2 regions of the Sporofaciens sp. St.21A7 genome follow, and region 2 is predicted to be linked to the other one. Evidence: predicted binding sites of a transcription regulator. Region 2 holds the regulator's gene; the other holds the start of a gene.
The links. Region 2 encodes NrdR, which represses ribonucleotide reductase genes. Its sites were predicted from a motif close to CACAANATNTTGTG; they were not measured.

Region 1: a site for NrdR is predicted at 5,806-5,819, ahead of nrdD (anaerobic ribonucleoside-triphosphate reductase). Genes of this name have one in related genera too.

Annotation. Positions count from the first base shown of each region.
Region 1 is NZ_BAAGFN010000001.1:154,870-164,858, forward strand. Features, by position in the region: gene metG (methionine--tRNA ligase) at 1-1,895, shown strand, start outside; gene AC6I3O_RS00780 (diaminopimelate dehydrogenase) at 2,012-2,998, shown strand; gene AC6I3O_RS00785 (TatD family hydrolase) at 3,085-3,858, opposite strand; gene AC6I3O_RS00790 (hypothetical protein) at 3,931-4,275, opposite strand; gene AC6I3O_RS00795 (helix-turn-helix domain-containing protein) at 4,404-4,649, shown strand; gene AC6I3O_RS00800 (HAD family hydrolase) at 4,809-5,624, shown strand; gene nrdD (anaerobic ribonucleoside-triphosphate reductase) at 5,873-8,062, shown strand; gene nrdG (anaerobic ribonucleoside-triphosphate reductase activating protein) at 8,153-8,662, shown strand; partial or broken gene AC6I3O_RS00815 (NifB/NifX family molybdenum-iron cluster-binding protein) at 8,661-9,071, shown strand; gene arfA (arabinosylfuranosidase ArfA) at 9,144-9,989, shown strand, end outside.
Region 2 is NZ_BAAGFN010000001.1:1,370,712-1,380,700, forward strand. Features, by position in the region: gene AC6I3O_RS06925 (transposase) at 256-534, shown strand; gene AC6I3O_RS06930 (IS3 family transposase) at 543-1,409, shown strand; gene AC6I3O_RS06935 (DUF5688 family protein) at 1,428-2,069, opposite strand; gene AC6I3O_RS06940 (cupin domain-containing protein) at 2,271-2,594, shown strand; gene AC6I3O_RS06945 (response regulator transcription factor) at 2,839-3,516, shown strand; gene AC6I3O_RS06950 (sensor histidine kinase) at 3,584-5,404, shown strand; gene nrdR (transcriptional regulator NrdR) at 5,503-5,952, shown strand; gene truA (tRNA pseudouridine(38-40) synthase TruA) at 6,155-6,889, shown strand; gene AC6I3O_RS06965 (exodeoxyribonuclease III) at 6,936-7,691, shown strand; gene ymfI (elongation factor P 5-aminopentanone reductase) at 7,754-8,488, opposite strand; gene AC6I3O_RS06975 (efflux RND transporter permease subunit) at 8,667-9,989, shown strand, end outside.

The sequences.
Region 1 (9,989 bases), 1.2 Mb from region 2:
GAAAACCCCATATCGGGAACACCTATGAGATTGTCCTTGCGGACGCGATTGCGAGGTACAAAAGGAGCAAAGGATACGACGTATTTTTCCAGACCGGGACAGACGAACACGGTCAGAAAATCGAGTTGAAAGCAGAGGAGGCGGGGATTACGCCCAAGGAATATGTGGATCGCGTGGCAGGGGAAATCCGCAGGATCTGGGATTTAATGAATACCTCCTATGACAAATTTATCCGCACGACAGACGAGGAGCATGAGAAGCAGGTTCAGAAGATTTTCAAGAAATTGTATGACAAAGGGGATATTTACAAGGGGCACTATGAAGGAATGTACTGTACGCCTTGTGAGTCTTTCTTTACGGAATCCCAGCTTGTGGACGGCAAATGCCCGGACTGTGGGCGTGAAGTCCAGCCTGCGAAGGAAGAGGCATATTTCTTCAAGATGAGCAAATACGCGGATCGGCTGATTGAGCATATCAATACCCATCCGGAATTCATCCAGCCGGTATCTCGGAAAAATGAGATGATGAATAATTTCCTGCTTCCAGGACTGCAAGATTTGTGTGTATCCAGAACTTCGTTTACATGGGGCATCCCTGTGGACTTTGACCCGAAGCATGTGGTCTATGTGTGGCTGGATGCGCTCACGAACTATATTACAGGAATTGGTTATGACTGCGGCGGAGAGGGTACGGAGCAGTTCCGGAAGGATTGGCCGGCAGATTTGCATCTGATTGGGAAGGATATCATCCGGTTCCATACCATTTACTGGCCGATTTTCCTGATGGCGCTGGATTTGCCGCTGCCTAAGCAGATTTTCGGGCATCCGTGGCTTTTGCAGGGAGACGGCAAGATGAGCAAGTCCAAGGGAAATGTGCTGTATGCGGACGAGCTGGTGGATTTCTTTGGGGTGGATGCCGTGCGTTATTTTGTGCTTCATGAGATGCCGTTCGACAATGACGGTGTGATTACGTGGGAGCTGATGGTGGAGCGTATGAATTCCGACCTTGCGAATACGCTGGGAAATCTGGTGAACCGCACGGTTTCTATGACCAATAAGTATTTTGGCGGCACGGTGACGGATAAGGGTGTGGCGGCGACGGAGGAAGACACAGCCGTGGATGCAGATTTGAAAGCGGTGACGGAGAATACGCCTAAGGCTGTGGATGCGAAAATGGAGAATCTGCGGGTTGCAGATGCGATTACGGAGATATTTAATCTGTTCAAGCGGTGCAATAAATATATTGACGAGACGATGCCGTGGGCGCTGGCAAAGGATGAGGCGCAGAAAGAAAGGCTGGAGACGGTGCTTTATAACCTGATTGAGAGCATCAAGGCAGGGGCGGTGATGATTGAGCCCTTTATGCCGGAAACCTCCGGAAAGATTCTTGGACAGTTGGGCGACGGTAAGGTGACGGAGAAGCCGGAGATTTTATTTGCCCGGTTGGATATCGAAGAGGTGATGAAGAAGGTGGAAGAGCTTCATCCGCCTGTGAAAGAGGAAGCTGGGAAGGATGGAGAGACAGCGGCTCAAAAGACAGAAGACGCTGTGATTGATATTGAGGCGAAGCCGGAGATTACATTCGAGGAGTTTGGGAAAATGCAGTTCCAGGTCGGCGAGATTATTGCCTGTGAGGAAGTGAAAAAGTCGAAGAAACTATTGTGTTCCCAGGTGAAAGTAGGCAGCCAGGTGAAGCAGATTGTGTCAGGAATTAAGGCGCATTATAAGCCGGAGGATATGGTCGGGAAGAAGGTCATGGTTCTTGTGAACCTGAAACCGGCGAAGCTGGCTGGCGTGCTGTCTGAGGGGATGCTTCTGTGCGCTGAGGATGCGGATGGGAATCTTGCGCTTATGACGCCGGAGAAAGAGATGCCGGCGGGAGCGGAGATTTGCTGATCATTGGGGGAGCGTGAATGCTGAAAGGAACAGATAGTTGATGGAGCGTGAATGTTGAAAGAAGCAGATGGCTGATGAAGTGTAAACGCTGAAAAAAGAAAGAGGGATGTCGCATTATGGAGAAAATTAGAATTGGAATCGTCGGATATGGAAATATCGGCAGGGGTGTGGAGCTTGCCATTGCCCGCAATGAAGATATGGAATTGAAAGCCGTGTTCACGAGACGGGAGCCGGCTTCTGTGAAAATATACACGGAGGGAGCGGCGGTTCTGCATGTGGACGATATGCTGGCCATGAAGGACGAGATAGACGTCATGGTGCTTTGCGGTGGTTCTGCAACGGATCTGCCAGTGATGGGGCCGCAGATTGCGGCGAATTTTAATACGATTGACAGTTTTGATACCCATGCCAGAATTCCGGAGTATTTTGGCAATGTGGACAAGGCGGCGAAAGAGGGCGGAAAGGTTGGGATTATTTCGGTGGGATGGGACCCGGGAATGTTCTCGCTGAACCGTCTGTATACGGAAGCGATTCTGCCTCAGGGGAGCACGTATACGTTCTGGGGAAAAGGCGTGAGCCAGGGGCATTCTGATGCAATCCGCCGGGTGGATGGCGTGAAGAACGGCATTCAGTATACGGTGCCGATTGATGCGGCCGTGGAGCGGGTAAGGAGCGGAAGTGAGCCGGAACTGACCACGCGGGAGAAGCACCTCAGGGAATGTTATGTGGTTCCGGAAGAAGGCGCCGATTTGCAGGCGATTGAGAATGAGATTAAGACGATGCCTAATTATTTTGACGATTATGACACAACGGTATCATTTATTACGGAGGAAGAATTGAAGGCGCAGCACAGTAAGATGCCTCACGGTGGGTTTGTAATCCGCAGCGGTGAGACTGGGGAAGAGGGAAACAGGCATGTTATCGAGTATTCCTTGAAGCTTGATTCTAATCCGGAATTTACGGCTAGCGTGCTGATATGTTATGCAAGGGCGGCGTACCGCCTGGCAAAGGCAGGAGAGTGCGGGGCAAGGACGGTGTTTGATATTGCTCCTGGGCTTTTGTCTGTGAAGACGGCAGAAGAGCTGCGGGCAGAACTTTTGTAAGAAGGTTGGTCACAAGGTTTGCAGACAGGTAAATACGGAAGGGGATGCCGTTTTCGGCATCCCCTTATCTTATCCCCAATATGCTTTTAAAGCGGCGAATCTGGCAGCAAAAGATTTTTGGCATTCACTTCCGTCTGTGCGATTACCTCTTCACAGGTAATCCCTTTGAGCCTTGCAATTTCCGCAGCGATATAAGAGATATACGCAGAATTGTTCCGTTTTCCCCTGTAAGGCTCCGGAGCCAGATAAGGGCAGTCTGTCTCAAGGACAATGGATGTAAGGGGGATTGCTTCGACGGTTTCCTTTAATTTTCGGGCATTTTTGAATGTGACTACCCCGCCCACCCCGATATGGAAGCCCATGTTCACGTAATCTAACGCCATTTCCCTAGAATAAGAATAGCAGTGGATGATGCCTTTAAGCCCGCTGGCATATTCCCTTATCATATCCATGGTATCGGCAGCCGCCTCACGGCTATGGATTAGGACGGGAAGGTTCTGTTCTCTTGCAAGGGCAAGCTGACGGATAAACCATTTTTTTTGAATATCATGAGATACGTTGTCCCAATAATAATCAAGACCAATCTCCCCCACGGCAATTACCTTGTCTCTTTTGAACAATTCTTTCATGCGGGCGAATGACTCGTCGTCCAGCTCGCCTACATTGTCTGGGTGGACGCCGACCGCAGCATACATGAAGGGATAGTCCTCGGCCATGCGGGCGACTTGCTCGCAGGAACGGAGGGTTGCGCTGGCATTAACGATGGTCCCCACTCCGTTGTCTGCCATGGATTGCAGCAGTGTATCGCGGTCATTGTTAAATTGTTCATCGTCATAATGGGCATGTGTATCGAAAATCATAAGAAGCTCCTTTCTAATTATTCTCTCAACACATTACTACATCTTTTGGGATTTCGCAAGTTCTGGCATTATTCAGAATTCAATTTCGGATACAAGCTCCCCAGATTCATTGCATAGGATAGTATCGTATACTATCCCAAATCTATAGTGCAGCTCGGTTCGATAGAGTTCCAGCTCTAAATATTGGTTAGGTCTGTCTCCATTCAGCATCATATGGGTTTCTGTAACTTCTTTGGCAAGGGCGTCCTTGTCGATGGGAAGAAAGCTGTGTATTACCATAGTGATTTCATTTTCTGTAAGATTGGGGGAAGACATGACGGTAGAGTGTAGGATTTCATACGGTCTGATTTCTTCCATACAGAACGCTAACAACAGGATAGCGGGTGGGATAATAAGCCCCAATTTCTTTTTCTTCATGTATGTATACCTCCTTATTCTGTGCCGAAGAGAAACGGTGCAATTAATTACAGTGTAATTTATTACATCTATTTTTTCAAGAAAAATCTGGGTATACTAATCGAAAAGATGTAATGTGGGGTTGAAATATGAAGAAAATAGTGATTGATATTGAGAGGGTTCTGGCTGAGAAGGGTGTCAGTAAGACAACGCTCTGCTATTGGTGTCGGCTACAGCGTACTCAGTTGAATAATTACTGTAAAAATAAGGTAGTCCGCGTGGATCTGCATACGCTGGAGAAGATGTGTGACTATCTGGAGTGTGATGTGTGCGATATCCTCAAGATGGTAGAGGCAGAGGGAGAAACAGAAGAGATGGACGGCAGTGTTCTGTAGCAGTACAGGATGCTGCCGTTTTAGTTGTATGTGGTTACATTTTGGAAAAAATAGTAACGAAATTGTAAATTGTATTTAAAATCGAACAGAGATATTGTACAATATATGGTAAAATAGTATCAAGATTAGAGAAGGCATCTGTGAGAGAGGGATAGACTGATGGGGAAAGTAATTTTTCTGGACATTGACGGTACAATAAGGGATTTTGACGGTACAGTTTTAGAGTCGGCGGTGGAAGCAATCCGTAAAGCAAGGCAGAACGGCCATGAGGTAATCCTGAATACGGGACGGTTATACTGCCGCATTGAGAAGAAGATACGAGATATCGGATTTGACGGAGTAATCGCAAGTTCGGGAGGATATATCGAGTATCACGGAGAGCGGATCGGGCATAAATATTTCACACAGTTGGCGTATATTGAGCTTATGAAAGACCTGTTAGAGCAGGATTGTGTTGTGGAAATGGGAAATAACAAGGAGAGTTATGTGTTTCAGGAGAACTGGGAGGATTACTGCAAGATTTATACGGAACTATGCGAGAGATTATGCGTGGATGAATCGGAGGCGTTGATGCCAAGGCCGGTGGAATCTTTGTTGGAGGTGCCGGATGTGGAGCAGCTGATTGTGTTCAGCCGGGAAGAAGTCAGCCGGGAGATCCTGTCTAAATGGGGATATTCGTTCCATATCACCCACCTTGGGCTGCCTTATGAGGAAAGGTGGACGGGGGAGATTACGCCCAATTATATCACGAAAGCAGAGGCTATACGGCAGATTTTGAAGGTGAAGGAATGCGGCCGGGAGGATGCTGTCGCAATTGGGGACGGAGACAACGATATTGAGATGATACGTTACGCAGGAACAGGGGTTGCCATGGGGAATGGCTCGCCGTGGGTGAAGGAGATTGCGGATTATGTGACGGATTCGATTGAGAAAGACGGTCTGTGGAAAGCGTTTTCCCATCTTGGGCTTTTGTAAAGGCGGCGCGTATAGGGGCGTGCCAAACTATGCGTCTTAAATTGCCTTAGATTATGCCAAAGAGCGTTGTCAAGTATTTTAAATGGAGAAAACAAGTAGAAAAATACAGAAGATATTTGTTGAAAATTTTTTTAAACTTCCTCTTCCCTTTCGCGCTAGTTTAGTGTATGATAGTACGTGACCCAACATATTGTGTAGATTTACAAGGGAGTATCAATATTTTGTATGTGTGAAAGCGAGGGAATACAATGGGTGTGGACATTAAGACGAATGTAATCAAGCGGAATGGGGAGGAAGTCCTGTTCGACCTGTCGAAGATTGTGAATGCGGTGAAGGCTGCCAACGGCGAAGTGGACAGGATTCATCAGATGAACGATTATCAGATTGTTGCGATTGCAGATAATATAGCATCAAAGATAGGGGAGCTGCCCCATGCTGTGAATGTAGAAGATATTCAGGATATGGTTGAGCGCGGAATTATGGAGATGCGCGGTTATGAAGTGGCACAGAAGTATGTGCGTTACCGTTACAGACGGGAGCTGAAGCGTAAGTCGAATACGACGGATAACGGGATACTTTCCCTGATAGAGAATATTAACGAGGAGGTCACGCAGGAGAATTCTAATAAGAACCCTGTGATTAATTCGACCCAGAGGGATTATATGGCGGGGGAAGTCAGCAAGGATTTGTCGAAGAGAGTGCTGCTTCCGGCAGAGATTGTGAATGCACACGAAGAAGGAATCATTCATTTTCATGATTCCGATTATTTTGCCCAGAAGGAGCATAACTGTGATTTGATTAACCTTGCCGATATGCTCCAGAACGGGACGGTAATCAGTGAGACGCTGATTGAGAAGCCCCACAGTTTCTTTACGGCTTGCAACGTGACGACGCAGATTGTGGCGCAGGTGGCGAGCAACCAGTACGGCGGACAGTCGTTTACGCTGGCGCATCTGGCTCCGTTCGTTGATATCAGCAGGCAGAAGCTGCGCAAGGCTGTGATTGCCGAGCGTAAAGAGTGTGGCGAGAGTATGGATGAGGAGATTATCAGCAGAGTGACGGAGCGTCGGCTGAGAGAAGAGGTCAAGAGCGGTATCCAGACCATTCAGTACCAGTTGATTACGCTGATGACATGTAACGGGCAGGCGCCGTTCGTGACGATCTTTATGTATCTGGATGAGGTAGAGGAAGGTCAGGTGCGGGATGACTTGGCATTGATTATAGAGGAAGTATTGGTTCAGAGGATGCAAGGGGTGAAGAATGAGAAGGGTGTCTGGATTACGCCGGCATTCCCCAAGCTGATTTATGTACTGGACGAGGATAATGTGAAGGCTGGCACTAAGTACTGGCATCTGACGGAGCTGGCGGCGGAGTGTACGGCGAAGCGAATGGTTCCGGATTATATTTCCGCGAAGATTATGAAGGAACTGAAACAGGGAGACGTGTATCCTTGTATGGGATGCCGTTCCTTCCTGACGGTGGAGGATTCACAGCGGAACGAGGACGGAAGTCATAAGTTCTACGGCAGGTTCAACCAGGGCGTTGTGACGATCAATCTGGTGGATGTGGCCTGTTCTTCCGAGGGAGATATGGAGCGTTTCTGGGAGATTCTGGATGAGCGTCTGGAACTGTGCCACAGAGGGCTTAGGTGCAGGCATGAGCGCCTTCTTGGGACCGTGTCGGATGTGGCGCCGATTCTGTGGCAGTACGGCGCGCTGGCCCGGCTGAAAAAGGGACAGGTGATTGACGCTCTGTTGTACAACGGGTATTCGACGATTTCCCTTGGCTATGCAGGGCTTTATGAGATGTGCATGCGGATGCTCGGGAAGTCCCATACTGACCCGGAGGCAAGGCCGTTTGCGCTGGCAGTCATGCAGAGATTGAACGATAAGTGTAAGGAGTGGAGAGAGGCAGAGCATATCAGCTATTCTGTATATGGGACGCCGATGGAGTCCACGACGTATAAATTTGCCAAATGTCTGCAGAAGCGGTTCGGCATTATTGAGGGTGTTACGGATAAGAATTATATTACCAACAGCTACCATGTGCATGTGTCCGAGGATATCGATGCATTTAAGAAGCTGAAATTCGAGGCGGATTTCCAGAAATTGTCCCCGGGTGGCGCAATCAGCTATATCGAAGTGCCGAACATGCAGAATAATATTCCGGCGGTCTTGGCTGTGATGAAGTTCATTTACGACAACATTATGTATGCGGAACTGAATACAAAGAGTGATTATTGTGAATGCTGTGGATATGACGGTGAGATTACCATCAAGGAAGACGGGGCAGGGAAGCTAATCTGGGAATGCCCGAATTGCCAGAATAAGGATCAGGATAAGATGTTCGTTGCGCGCAGGACTTGCGGGTATATCGGGACGCAGTTCTGGAATCAGGGGCGTACTCAGGAGATTAAGGACAGAGTGCTGCATCTGTAAGAAATAGACGGTCCAGGCGTCTCATCTGTAGGAAGGGGACGGCCCGGGCGCTGTATCTGTAAGTAAGATGGAGGCGGCAAAGGTGACATTATGCATTATGGAAAGATAAAAGAATGTGATATAGCAGACGGCCCGGGCGTCCGGGTCAGTCTGTTTGTTTCGGGGTGCAGGCATCACTGTAAGGGGTGCTTTAATCCGGAGACGTGGGATTTTAAATACGGACAGCCTTATACCAAGGAGACGGAGGAAGAGGTGCTGAGGCTCTTGGAACCGGAGTATATTCAAGGGTTCTCGCTGCTTGGCGGGGAACCGTTTGAGCCGGAGAACCAGGGAGTGCTGACGGGGCTTCTGAGGAGAATTAAAGAGAGGTATCCTATGAAGGATGTCTGGTGTTACAGTGGTTATCTGTACGATGTGGATCTTGCCAAAGGCGGAAAGGTCCATACGGAGGTGACGGATGAGATGCTTTCCTATATCGATGTGCTGGTGGACGGTGAGTTCGTGGAGGAACTCAAGGATGTGACGCTGGTATTTCGGGGGAGCAGCAACCAGAGGATTATTGAGCTGAAACAGTGTGAGGAGAAAGGCAGGGATTTATAATATGAAGATAGCAGTGACATATGAGGATGGAAAGGTTTTTCAGCATTTTGGACATTCAGAGCAGTTTAAAGTCTATGATGTGGAAGACGGGAAAGTGGTAAAAAGCGAGGTGGTCGGCACGAATGGGCAGGGGCACGGCGCTTTGGCAGGTTTCCTGCTTCAGGGGAATGTTGACGTGCTGATTTGCGGCGGTATCGGCGGGGGCGCAAGGAATGCGCTGGCTGAGGCTGGAATTAAGCTCTTCCCGGGCGCGCAGGGGGATGCGGATGCCCAGGTTCAGGCTTATCTGGCGGGAGAGCTTAACTATGACCCGGATACGGTGTGCAGCCACCATGGGCATGAACATGGAGAAGGCGGATGCGGCCATCATGAACATGGAGAAGGCGGATGTGGGCATCATTGTGGGTAGAATGAGTGGAAGTTTTTTGAGAGAGGCTGTTGCGACAGCCTCTTTCATTATTAAGAATAAAGGAGGCGCTGTATGGGTAAGACTGCGAAGATGATAATTGATAAGGATTTCCGTATCTCACAGATTGATGACAGAATCTACGGTTCATTCGTTGAACATCTGGGACGTGCCGTATATGACGGGCTGTATCAGCCGGGGAATCCTCTTTCTGATGAGGAAGGTTTTCGTAAAGACGTGATGGATATGGTCAGGGAACTTAATGTGCCGCTCATTCGGTATCCGGGCGGGAATTTTGTATCGAATTTCTTCTGGGAGGACAGCGTAGGCCCGGCGGCAAAGCGTCCAAAGCGGCTTGAATTGGCTTGGCGAAGTCTGGAGACGAATGAAGTGGGCCTGAATGAATTTTCAAAATGGACGAAGAAAGTGGATTCCCAGGTGATGATGGCTGTGAATCTGGGAACCCGGGGAATTGCGGATACATGCAACTTGTTGGAATACTGCAACCATCCCGGGGGGACGAAATATAGCGATATGCGGATTGCCCATGGTGTAAAGGAGCCGCATCAGGTGAAGGTGTGGTGCCTGGGAAATGAGATGGACGGGCCATGGCAGTTGGGACATAAGACCATGGAGGAATACGGACGTCTGGCGGAGGAAACGGCAAAGGCTATGAAGCTGATTGACCCGGCTATTGAATTAGTTTCATGCGGAAGTTCAGCGCTTGATATGCCGACATTTCCCAGGTGGGAGTCGAAGACGCTGGAATGTACATACGATTATGTGGATTATGTTTCCATGCACCAGTATTATGGCAACAGGGACAACGACACTCTGGACTTTCTGGCGCAATCTGACGATATGGATGAATTTATCCGCACTGTGATTGCAACCTGTGATTATGTGAAGGCGAAGAAGCGG
Region 2 (9,989 bases):
TCCATGGCCTTTTGCATTTCAGGCGCAAAACAATACCGACAACAACGTGCAGCATTTTTGACAGGATTGTGCATTTGCAGACAGCACTGCGCAGTCAATAGGATAAATGTCGGAAAAATAATTCGCTGTTTGCGTCTCCCTCAATTTGCCGTCCGACAATAATAACGGCATCGCTTTGGTGTTAGTATATAAGAGTGGACAGGAAAAGTTGAACAATCTATACTATCAAGTGAAAGAGCAAAGGAGATGAAGGGCATGGCGAAAAACCAAAAATCTTACACTCTGGAATTTAAACAGCAGATCGTGGATCTGTACAATGCCGGAGGAACCTCGTATCCAAAACTGGAGCGTGAATATGGCGTAAATCGGAGTACTATCAGCGGGTGGGTAAAGCAGCTTTCCCCAATCAAAGTATCGGGGGAGGAAACGGTTACCCTCAGGGAGTATAAGGCTCTCCAGAAAGAGAACCAGCGCCTTAAGATCGAGAATGAAATATTAAAAAAAGCGACCGCCATATTCGCAAAAGAACAATAGCCGAAATTGTGGCTTTTATCCAGAACAACCTGGCTGATTACTCTGTGTCCCAGCTTTGCAGCGCCTTGAAATTCCCAAGGGGCACCTATTACAAGGCTCTGGTCCGTGTGCCTTCAAATAAGCAAAAAGAGTATGAAGAATTCGGCCGGAAAGTGAAACAGGCATATGAGGACTCAAAACAGAGATATGGAGCTGTCAAAATATGCCGCATACTGAATGATAACGGTACATCCTGCAGCGTCAAGCGGGTGCAGAGGCATATGGCAGAGCAGGGGCTGCGCTCTGTTGTAGTAAAGAAGTACAACCACCGTGCCAATCATGGCAGCGTCCCAGATGATAAGGTAAATATTTTGCAGCGTGATTTTGAAACGGAGACCATTAACCAAAAATGGTGTACGGACATTACTTACATCCATGTGCAGAAAGAAGGATGGACTTATCTGGCGTCTGTTATGGACCTATGCAGCCGCAAGATCATCGGGTATGCCTATGGAACATCTATGACGGCGGAACTGGCAGTCCAGGCAGTAAAGAATGCGTGCCTGAATGTCGCGGATACAGAGGGGATTATCCTGCACAGCGACCTTGGGAGTCAGTACACGGGTCGGGAATTTGAAAACTACTTGGCCAGCAGGGGAATCCTGCATTCTTTCAGCCGTAAGGGGAATCCATATGACAATGCCTGTATTGAGTCATTCCATTCCGTGCTGAAAAAGGAAGAAATCTATCTCCATGACTATCAGGATTCAACGGAAGCCCGCAGAGCAATCTTTGAATACATAGAGGGCTGGTATAACCGTAAAAGAATACACAGTGCTATTGGTTATATGACACCACAACAAAAGGAGGATGAAGAACTTAAAACAGCAGCATAACCTTTCAACTTTTTTTGTCTAAAGTATTGACATAGATCCACTTTGCCTTTCACATCCATATCTATTTCCACTGAGGATTTCGCCCATGTACCTGATTTGTGCAGGGCGCAATAAGGGGTTATTATTCTGTGCAATCCTCTCCAATTCGTCTACGGATATCCCCCAATCATTTACCATGTCCATTGTTACGGGCATCCGCGCTATCCTGTCTTTGCTGTGGCACAAATCCGTGCTGTGAAACTCCCAGACCATAGCCAGGGGCATATCCTTGAAACACTTTATGGGACGGTTCCTCATCCGTTCTATGTATTGGGGCTTACTGCTGATGAGCCGGCTGACAATCCGTTTCTTGAGATACTCGAAGTCGGAAACGTCAATGCTGCAGAAGTCTTCCGGTACATAGTAAAGAATCCGGCTATTCAGGATATTCGCGATCACACATTCCGGCGTACATTTTCCAGACAGGTATTCCCGGTAGTCGAGGGTTAATGTGTAACGTATTGTCGTGTTGGAACATGGACGGTTAATCTGTATTTGTGCATGCCCGTCCTTTTCATATTTGATATTTACCTTCGCCTTTTCCAGCTCGTGAGGAAGTCCGGCTTTCACGCCTTTACGTACGCATTCTGAAAATTCTTTTAAAGCCATTAATTTTTTCATCTTGATATTCCTTTCTGTGATATAGGTTTTATTTTCAGTTTTCCACCCGACCGAAGGTTTTTTAAAACACCTCTTTTTGATTTGATATTTACCATTTTTATAGTTTATTTCGTTGTAAAACGGAATCCCTGTGTTATACTAATTATCATAACCATCCGGGCATCTTGTGATGTCAGTATTAAGCATTTAGGAGGAATTGAGATGTATAAGAATATTGAAAAACAGAAGAGCATGAAATTAAAAGATTTGGTGGATTATCAGGCAGGGCAGGTAGTGAGCAGGACGCTGGTGCAGAATGCCTCCGTCAGCATGACGATTTTCTCATTCGACAAAGGAGAGGAGATTTCCACCCATGCGTCCGGCGGAGATGCTATGGTCACGGTGCTGGAGGGCAAGGGCAAGTTTACCGTTGGGGGAGAGGTATTTATTCTTGAAGAAGGGGAGACATTAATTATGCCGAAAGACGTTCCTCATGCGGTATTTGGGGAGGAACGGTTCAAGATGCAGCTTACGGTTTCATTTTAAATATAACAAGATTTGGAAATAGGCTGCCCTGAAAATAAAATTTTATTCAGGGCAGCCTATTTCCATGCTAATTATTTGCAAAAGGGTACAAAAGGATACAGAAAAGATATATTCATATGATATGGTATCACCATACAGAAAAATTGTCCGGACATTTTCTGTAAACGATACACGGATTGACGGAATGTGGAGAACGTAGATATCTGTAAAAGATACAAGAACTGGCGAAATATGGAGAATATATATGGAACTAAGATTACTGATTGTGGAGGACGACGCTCTGCTTGCAGAGGCTGCAGCGGACTATTTTACAGGCAAGGGATGGAGTGTGGAGGAAGCGGAAGACGGGATACAGGCATTGGAGCGTTTGGAAACCCAAAGTTACCACTTGATTCTGCTGGATGTTATGATACCGGGCGTCAATGGCTTTGACGTGTGCCGACGGATTCGCAAAGACTGTGACGTCCCGGTCATTTTTATCACGGCACGGGTGATGGAAGAGGATATGCTTAACGGCTATGCGCTTGGGGCGGACGATTATGTGACGAAACCGTTTTCACTCCCCGTATTGTATGCCAAGGCAATGGCGCTTACTGGGAGAGTTCAGGGAATCAACGCTTTCGTGGAGCTTGGCGGCCTGAAAGCAGATATCCGGAGCCGAAGTGTCCAAAAAGGCGGGGAAATCATTCCCCTGCCGCCCAAAGAATATGAGATGCTTTTGTTCCTAATGCAGAATCCGGGGAGGGTCTACAGCCGGGAGCAGCTTTTGATTCGCTTCTGGGGATATGATTTTGACGGAAATGAGCGGGTAGTGGACAATCATATCAAAAAGCTGCGCAAGGCAATCGGTTCCTGCGGATGTACCATAGAGACTGTGCGGAAGTTCGGATATCGTTTATCCACGGAAAATGGCAATCCGTAATGAGGCGTAATGTGACGCCGGTTTACCTGTAATCTGGTTGACTGGCGCATAAATCGGAGGTGGTACGATGAATGGAATACGGAATAAAAAAAAGAAAAGATTCTGGAAACCGGCAGCCGCCGTTTTTCTTACCCTGTATCTGGCGACGATGGGGCTGGCAACGCTGCTGGTGAAACAAAAGTTTGAGGAGGACTATATCCGTACGTTTGAGCAAGTTGCGACATCCATCCACAGAAAAGCGACGGACCAGGAGGATTCTATGGCAGAGTCTGAAGAATTTTCTGGAGAGGACAAGCGGCGGGAATATTATCGTTGTCTGGTAAATGAATATTTCTGGAGTACGACGAACCCCCAACTGAATATTGCAGTCGCCGTTTATGACAAGGAGCAGAATTTGCTGGCAAATAGCTATGATGCAATCGGCGATATGATGTATATGGCGGATACCGCCGGAATCAACGTTGGCCCTTTCAATCTGGATGATTATCTCACATTTAAGCAAAAAGAAGAACTGGCGGAACATTGCTGGAAGGAAAGACAGTCTACGGAAAACTATACGCTGCCGGGAAAATATAGATTCCTAATCCGCATATCTTCGGATGGAAAGGAATTGTATGATATTTTCGTCCAGGAACTTACGTGGGAGGAAGGAGAGGAGGCGAATGAAAAGCAGTATAAAAATCCGCTTACAGGGGAGATGGTTACACATGCAAGCGTCGGTCTGATGGTGGATTATGCCACGGGAAAAGAGTATGGCACCGAGCGGATTTTTCATGTCACAGACAGCAAAATCCTGTGGGAGTGGGCGAATCCGGATATTAGCAAAGAGGAGCGGAAAAATGGAGAAGTTCAGGATGCAGGCCTTGTATTTCCCTACATCACTTCTTATGAGAGATGGCACAGATGGAGCAGCAGTAAATATCTCCATAGTTTCCCGAATCCGGGAGAGTTTTTTGGAGAAGCGGAAACAGCAGAAGCAGCAGAAGCAGAATATCCCAGTATCTACAGTGAAAGAGAGGGACTGCTTTTCCGATGTAAGTATAAGCTGAAAGTGGAATTTGTAGACGACCCTTATGTCTATATGGAAATCCGCATGGAAGAAAGGCCCTGGAGCGATGCATTTGAATATATGAAATACCTCTATCTGGCGGGACTGCTCTTGACTGTCCTATGTGTGTTTGTGGTCAGCCATACATTTGAGCAGACCTATGCACGGCAGATGGCGTTGGAGGAAACGCGGCGGGATATCACCAACGCCATGGCGCACGAGCTGAAAACGCCTCTTGGCATTATCCGGAATTTTGCGGAGAATCTGATAGAGCATAATATGGAGGAAAAGAGGGACTATTATCTCACCCAGATTATCGGACAGACGGAGGAGATGGATTCTCTGGTGAGGGAAATGATAGAGATATCGAAACTGGACGATTCCGAGGAACTGGCGCTGAAAAAAGAAACAGTGTCATTTGGGGAACTGATTCGGGAGGAAATGAAGAAGTTTGAGCCGATGATTGACGAGAAGAATATTCAGGTGCAATATCAGGAAGACGCAGATTTCCTGGTGGAGGGCGACCGGGAATATCTTGGGAAGGCAGTTTGGAATCTGATTTCTAATGCCGTGGAGTATAATGTGCCTGATGGCAGGATACTGGTCAGGACAGAAGCGGGGAAGTGCGTGATTGAGAATACCGGGAAAACCATGGAAGAGGAACAGCTTCTGCATGCCTTTGATTTGTTCTATACCGGGAATAAAAGCCGGGGGAAGAAGGAGAAGCATATGGGGATTGGGCTGTTTCTGGTGAAGAAGATTTTAGGGCTTCATGGAATGGGAGTGATGATTGAGAATACAGAGGAGGGGATTCGGGTTACGGTGAAACATTTAAAATAAAAATTACCTTAATGCGGACGATAATCAAAATACAGTTTGACTTCCTGCATTCCCGCGTTGTATACTATGCTTACGAAGAGAAAGGAAAACAGCACAAGATGAAGTGTCCGTATTGTAACCAGTTAGATACCAGAGTAATCGACTCCAGGCCCGCGGAAGATGGCAATTCCATCCGCCGCCGCCGTTCCTGCGACGCCTGCGGCAAGCGTTTTACGACCTACGAGAAGGTCGAGACAATTCCCTTAATCATTATCAAAAAAGACAACAACCGAGAACAGTATAACCGGGGCAAGATCGAGAACGGAATCCTGCGGGCATGCTATAAGCGGCCGGTATCTGCAGTGGATATCCAGCGCACCATCGACAGGATAGAGACGAAGGTATTCAGCCTGGAGGCGAAGGAGATTCCCAGCAGCCGGGTAGGGGAGATTGTCATGGAGGAATTGAAGAATCTGGACGAGGTTGCATACGTGAGATTTGCGTCGGTTTATCGGGAATTCAAAGACGTGAACACATTTATGGACGAGCTGAAAAAGATATTGAAGTAGCCTTATAGAAAAATTGGAAGATATTTGATAGAGAAGATATTTGCTATGACGTGAATTAAGTGGTAGAATAGGGAAGAAGCAAAGCAGGAATCGTTTGCTTCTTCCTTTTTATAGCGCGGCATCCTACACATGTCTGGTATCGGGATGCATAGGCAACCGTCGGAATTAAGATTGTGAATATACGATAGATTGGGTGAGATAAATGAGAACATACAAATTGACCATCGCTTACGATGGCAGCAGATATCAGGGATGGCAGCGCCAGGTCACGACGGACAATACCATCCAGTTCGTCATGGAGTGGAGCATCGGCAAATTAGTAGGCTACCGGGTCCAGGTAGACGGTTCCGGGCGGACGGACGCAGGAGTCCATGCCCGCGGGCAGGTGGTTAGCGTGAAGCTGTCGAAACTTTACGATACCAATGAATTCAAAGAGTCTTTGAACCGGTATCTTCCGGAAGATATCCGTGTGGTGAAGGTGGAGCTAGTAAGGAACAGTTTCCATGCCCGCAAGAGCGCGAAGGGTAAGAAATACGAGTATTATATCGACTGCCGGGAGAAGCCGGACGTATTTTCCCGGAGATACTGCTACCATTATCCGGAGAAACTGGATATTGAGGCGATGCGCGATGCCACCAAGTATCTAATCGGCCCTAAGAACTTCATAAGCTTCACCGATGACAAGGAATGTAAGGATTCCATCCGGCGTATCACGAATATCAAGATTGTAAGCAATGGAGAGAAGGTCAGGATTACCTATTACGGCACAGGTTTCCTATATCATATGGTACGGATTCTGACCGGGACGTTATTAGAGATTGGGACGGGCAAGCGGGACGCCTCAAAGCTGCCGGTGGTGATAGCGGCGGAGGATCGAAGCCTTGCAGGATTCCTTGCGCCGGCAAGGGGATTGTTCCTGCGGAAAGTATATTATTAGTAGAATGCCATCGGCATAATACGGGAATCATGGAGGAGTTTCAACGATGAAATTTATATCATGGAATGTAAATGGAATCCGCGCGTGTGTGCAGAAGGGATTCATGGATTTTTTTCAGGAGGCGGACGCAGATGTTTTCTGTATTCAGGAAACGAAGATGCAGGAAGGACAGCTTGCCCTTGAGACGCCGGGCTATCATCAGTATTGGAATTACGCCCAGCGGAAAGGCTATTCAGGGACGGCAGTCTTTACGAAGAAAGAGCCTATATCTGTTTCTAACGGAATCGGGATTGCAGAGCATGACCAGGAAGGGCGCGTGATTACGCTGGAATTTGAGGATTACTATTTTATCACGGTATACACGCCGAATTCCCAGAACGAGCTGGCAAGGCTTCCCTACCGGATGGAGTGGGAGTCGGCGTTTCTGGCGTACTTGAAAAGGCTGGAAGAGAAAAAGCCTGTGATTTTCTGTGGGGATTTGAATGTGGCCCATAAGGAGATTGACTTGAAGAACCCTAAGACGAACCATAAGAATGCAGGATTTACCGATGAGGAGCGGGGGAAGTTCACAGAACTTCTTGAATCGGGATTTATAGACACGTTCCGGCACTTCTATCCGGATGTGGAAGGGATCTATTCCTGGTGGTCTTACCGTTTTAGTGCGCGCGCTAAGAATGCAGGGTGGCGGATTGATTATTTCTGCGTGTCAGAATGCCTGAAAGACAGGCTGAAGGATGCGAAGATCCTGACGGATGTAATGGGGTCAGACCATTGCCCGGTCATGCTTGAGATCAACTCGTAAATCGGGGTGGGGCAATCGCAGACTGTCTGGAGGATATGCTGTAGCGGGACACGCTGTCCCCCCTACAGATATCCTCCATCCACTCCGATCACCTGTCCCGTCAGATACCCGGGCGCATGGGCCAAGTCCCACGCCACCTGGGCAATCTCCTCTGCCGTTCCATATCTTCCTGCCGGAATCTCATTCTCTAATGTTTTCCGTTCTTCTTCCGATAACTGCATATTCATCTTGGTATCAATCACCCCGCAGGCAATAGCGTTCACTTGGATATTGCTGGGCGCAAGTTCTTTGGCAAGCGCCTTCGTAAGTCCGTTCACCCCCGCTTTAGAAGCAGAATAAGCCACTTCGCAGGATGCCCCCGAAGTCCCCCACATGGAGGAAATATTGATGATTTTCCCAGACTGCCGTGATATCATAGGAGGAATCGCCTTGCGGCAGCAGTAGAAGACGGAAGACAGGTTGGTATCAATCACTTTCCGCCAGTCATCGTCACCCATATCCATCAAAAGCCCTATATGAGAAATGCCCGCATTATTGACCAGCACGTCCAGACAGCCGCAGGAACGGTAAATCTGTTCAAACATGGACGCAACATCCTTTGGATTCCCCACATCCCCGCAGACCACCTCGCAAGAACCCTGATATACCTCCTCGATTCCCCGCCGCACCTCATTCAGTTCATCCACCGAAGTGCAGCAGTTCAGGAAAACATGATACCCTCCCTTTGCAAACCGAAAGGCAGCCGCCCGCCCGATACCACGGGAAGCCCCCGTAACCAGTACATTTTTTGATTCCATCCCCAATTCTCCAATCCAATAAAATGCTTTATAAAATGTTTATAAATTATCTATTAAATCGCATCTTCGCGCCACCATTATACACCAGAATTCTTGTCAATAAAAGTCTCAAGTGCTATGATTTACATATTATTTTAATAATATGTAAATCAACTAACACACAGAAAGAGGGCTTCACATGCTATCAAAATTCAGCGTAAAAAAACCTTACACAGTAGTAGTAGGCGTAGTACTCATTATCATTCTGGGAGTGGTTTCCTTCGGCAATATGACCGTAGACCTTCTGCCGAGCATGAACCTTCCATATGCAATCGTCATGACTACATACATAGGCGCAAGCCCCGAGGAAGTCGAGCAGATTGTGACGAAACCTGTGGAGCAGACCATGGCGACGGTCAGCAACATCAAGACCGTTCAGTCTATTTCCAATGAAAATGCTTCTACGGTAGTCCTGGAATTTGACCAGACGGCGAACATGGATTCCGTTACCATCGAGATGCGGGAAAGCCTTGACCAGATTCAAGGCTTCTGGCCCGACGAAGTGTCGAACCCCATCATTATGAAACTGAATCCGGACATGATGCCGGTACTGGTGGCGGCGGTGAGCGCCGAGGGTGAAGACGCGGCGGAAACCAGCAAAATCATCGATGAACAGGTGATTCCCGAAGTAGAAAGCGTGGAAGGCGTCGCATCCGTCACCGTGACCGGAAGCATCGAAGAAACGGTCGAAATCACCGTCAACGAGCAGAAGGTCACAGAGCTGAACGACGAAATCAAGGCAGAAATGGAGCGGAAGGTAAACGAGGCAAAAAGCGCGCTGGATGAGGCGAAAGCCCAGGTCGCAAGCGGGAAAGCCGCTCTGGAATCCGGCAAGGCACAGGCTTCTTCCGGCTTAGCCGAAGCCGAGTCACAGATTTCTATGAAAAGCGAAGAAATCAAACAGGCTCAGTTGGAAATCACGGAGAAGATGGCTGAGTTAAATGTAGCCGAGACACAGCTTCAGCAGAACCTTGCCCTGATTCAGGCGGGAAAAGCAGAGGCACAGGCCCAGTTGACTCAGCTTGACGCGTCGAAAGCAAAATACGACGAGATTAAAGGTACGCTGGAATTGCCGGATATTGGGCTTACAGAAGAGCAGAAAGCAGAACTGGAAGCACAACTGGCCCAACTTGAGACAATCGTAGGCGACGGAGTCTACGAGACGGCGCGGGCGGCAATCGTGGCGGCTATTGAGCAGTTAGAACAGCAGGAGGCGGGGCTTTTAGAAGGCAAAAACCAACTGGTGACCGGGAAAAGCCAGTTACAGGCAGTGCAGCAGCAAATCAACGAGGGAGCCATGACACTGGCCCAGGCAAGGGGAGAGCTTGCGTCCGCCCAGTTAGAGGCAGCGGTTGGTATCGGAGAAGGCACGGCGCAGCTTGCCGCAGGGGAATCCGCTCTGCAAATGCAGGAGGCGCAGATGGAATCTGCCATGGAAGAAGCCTCCGCCGGGGCAGAAATC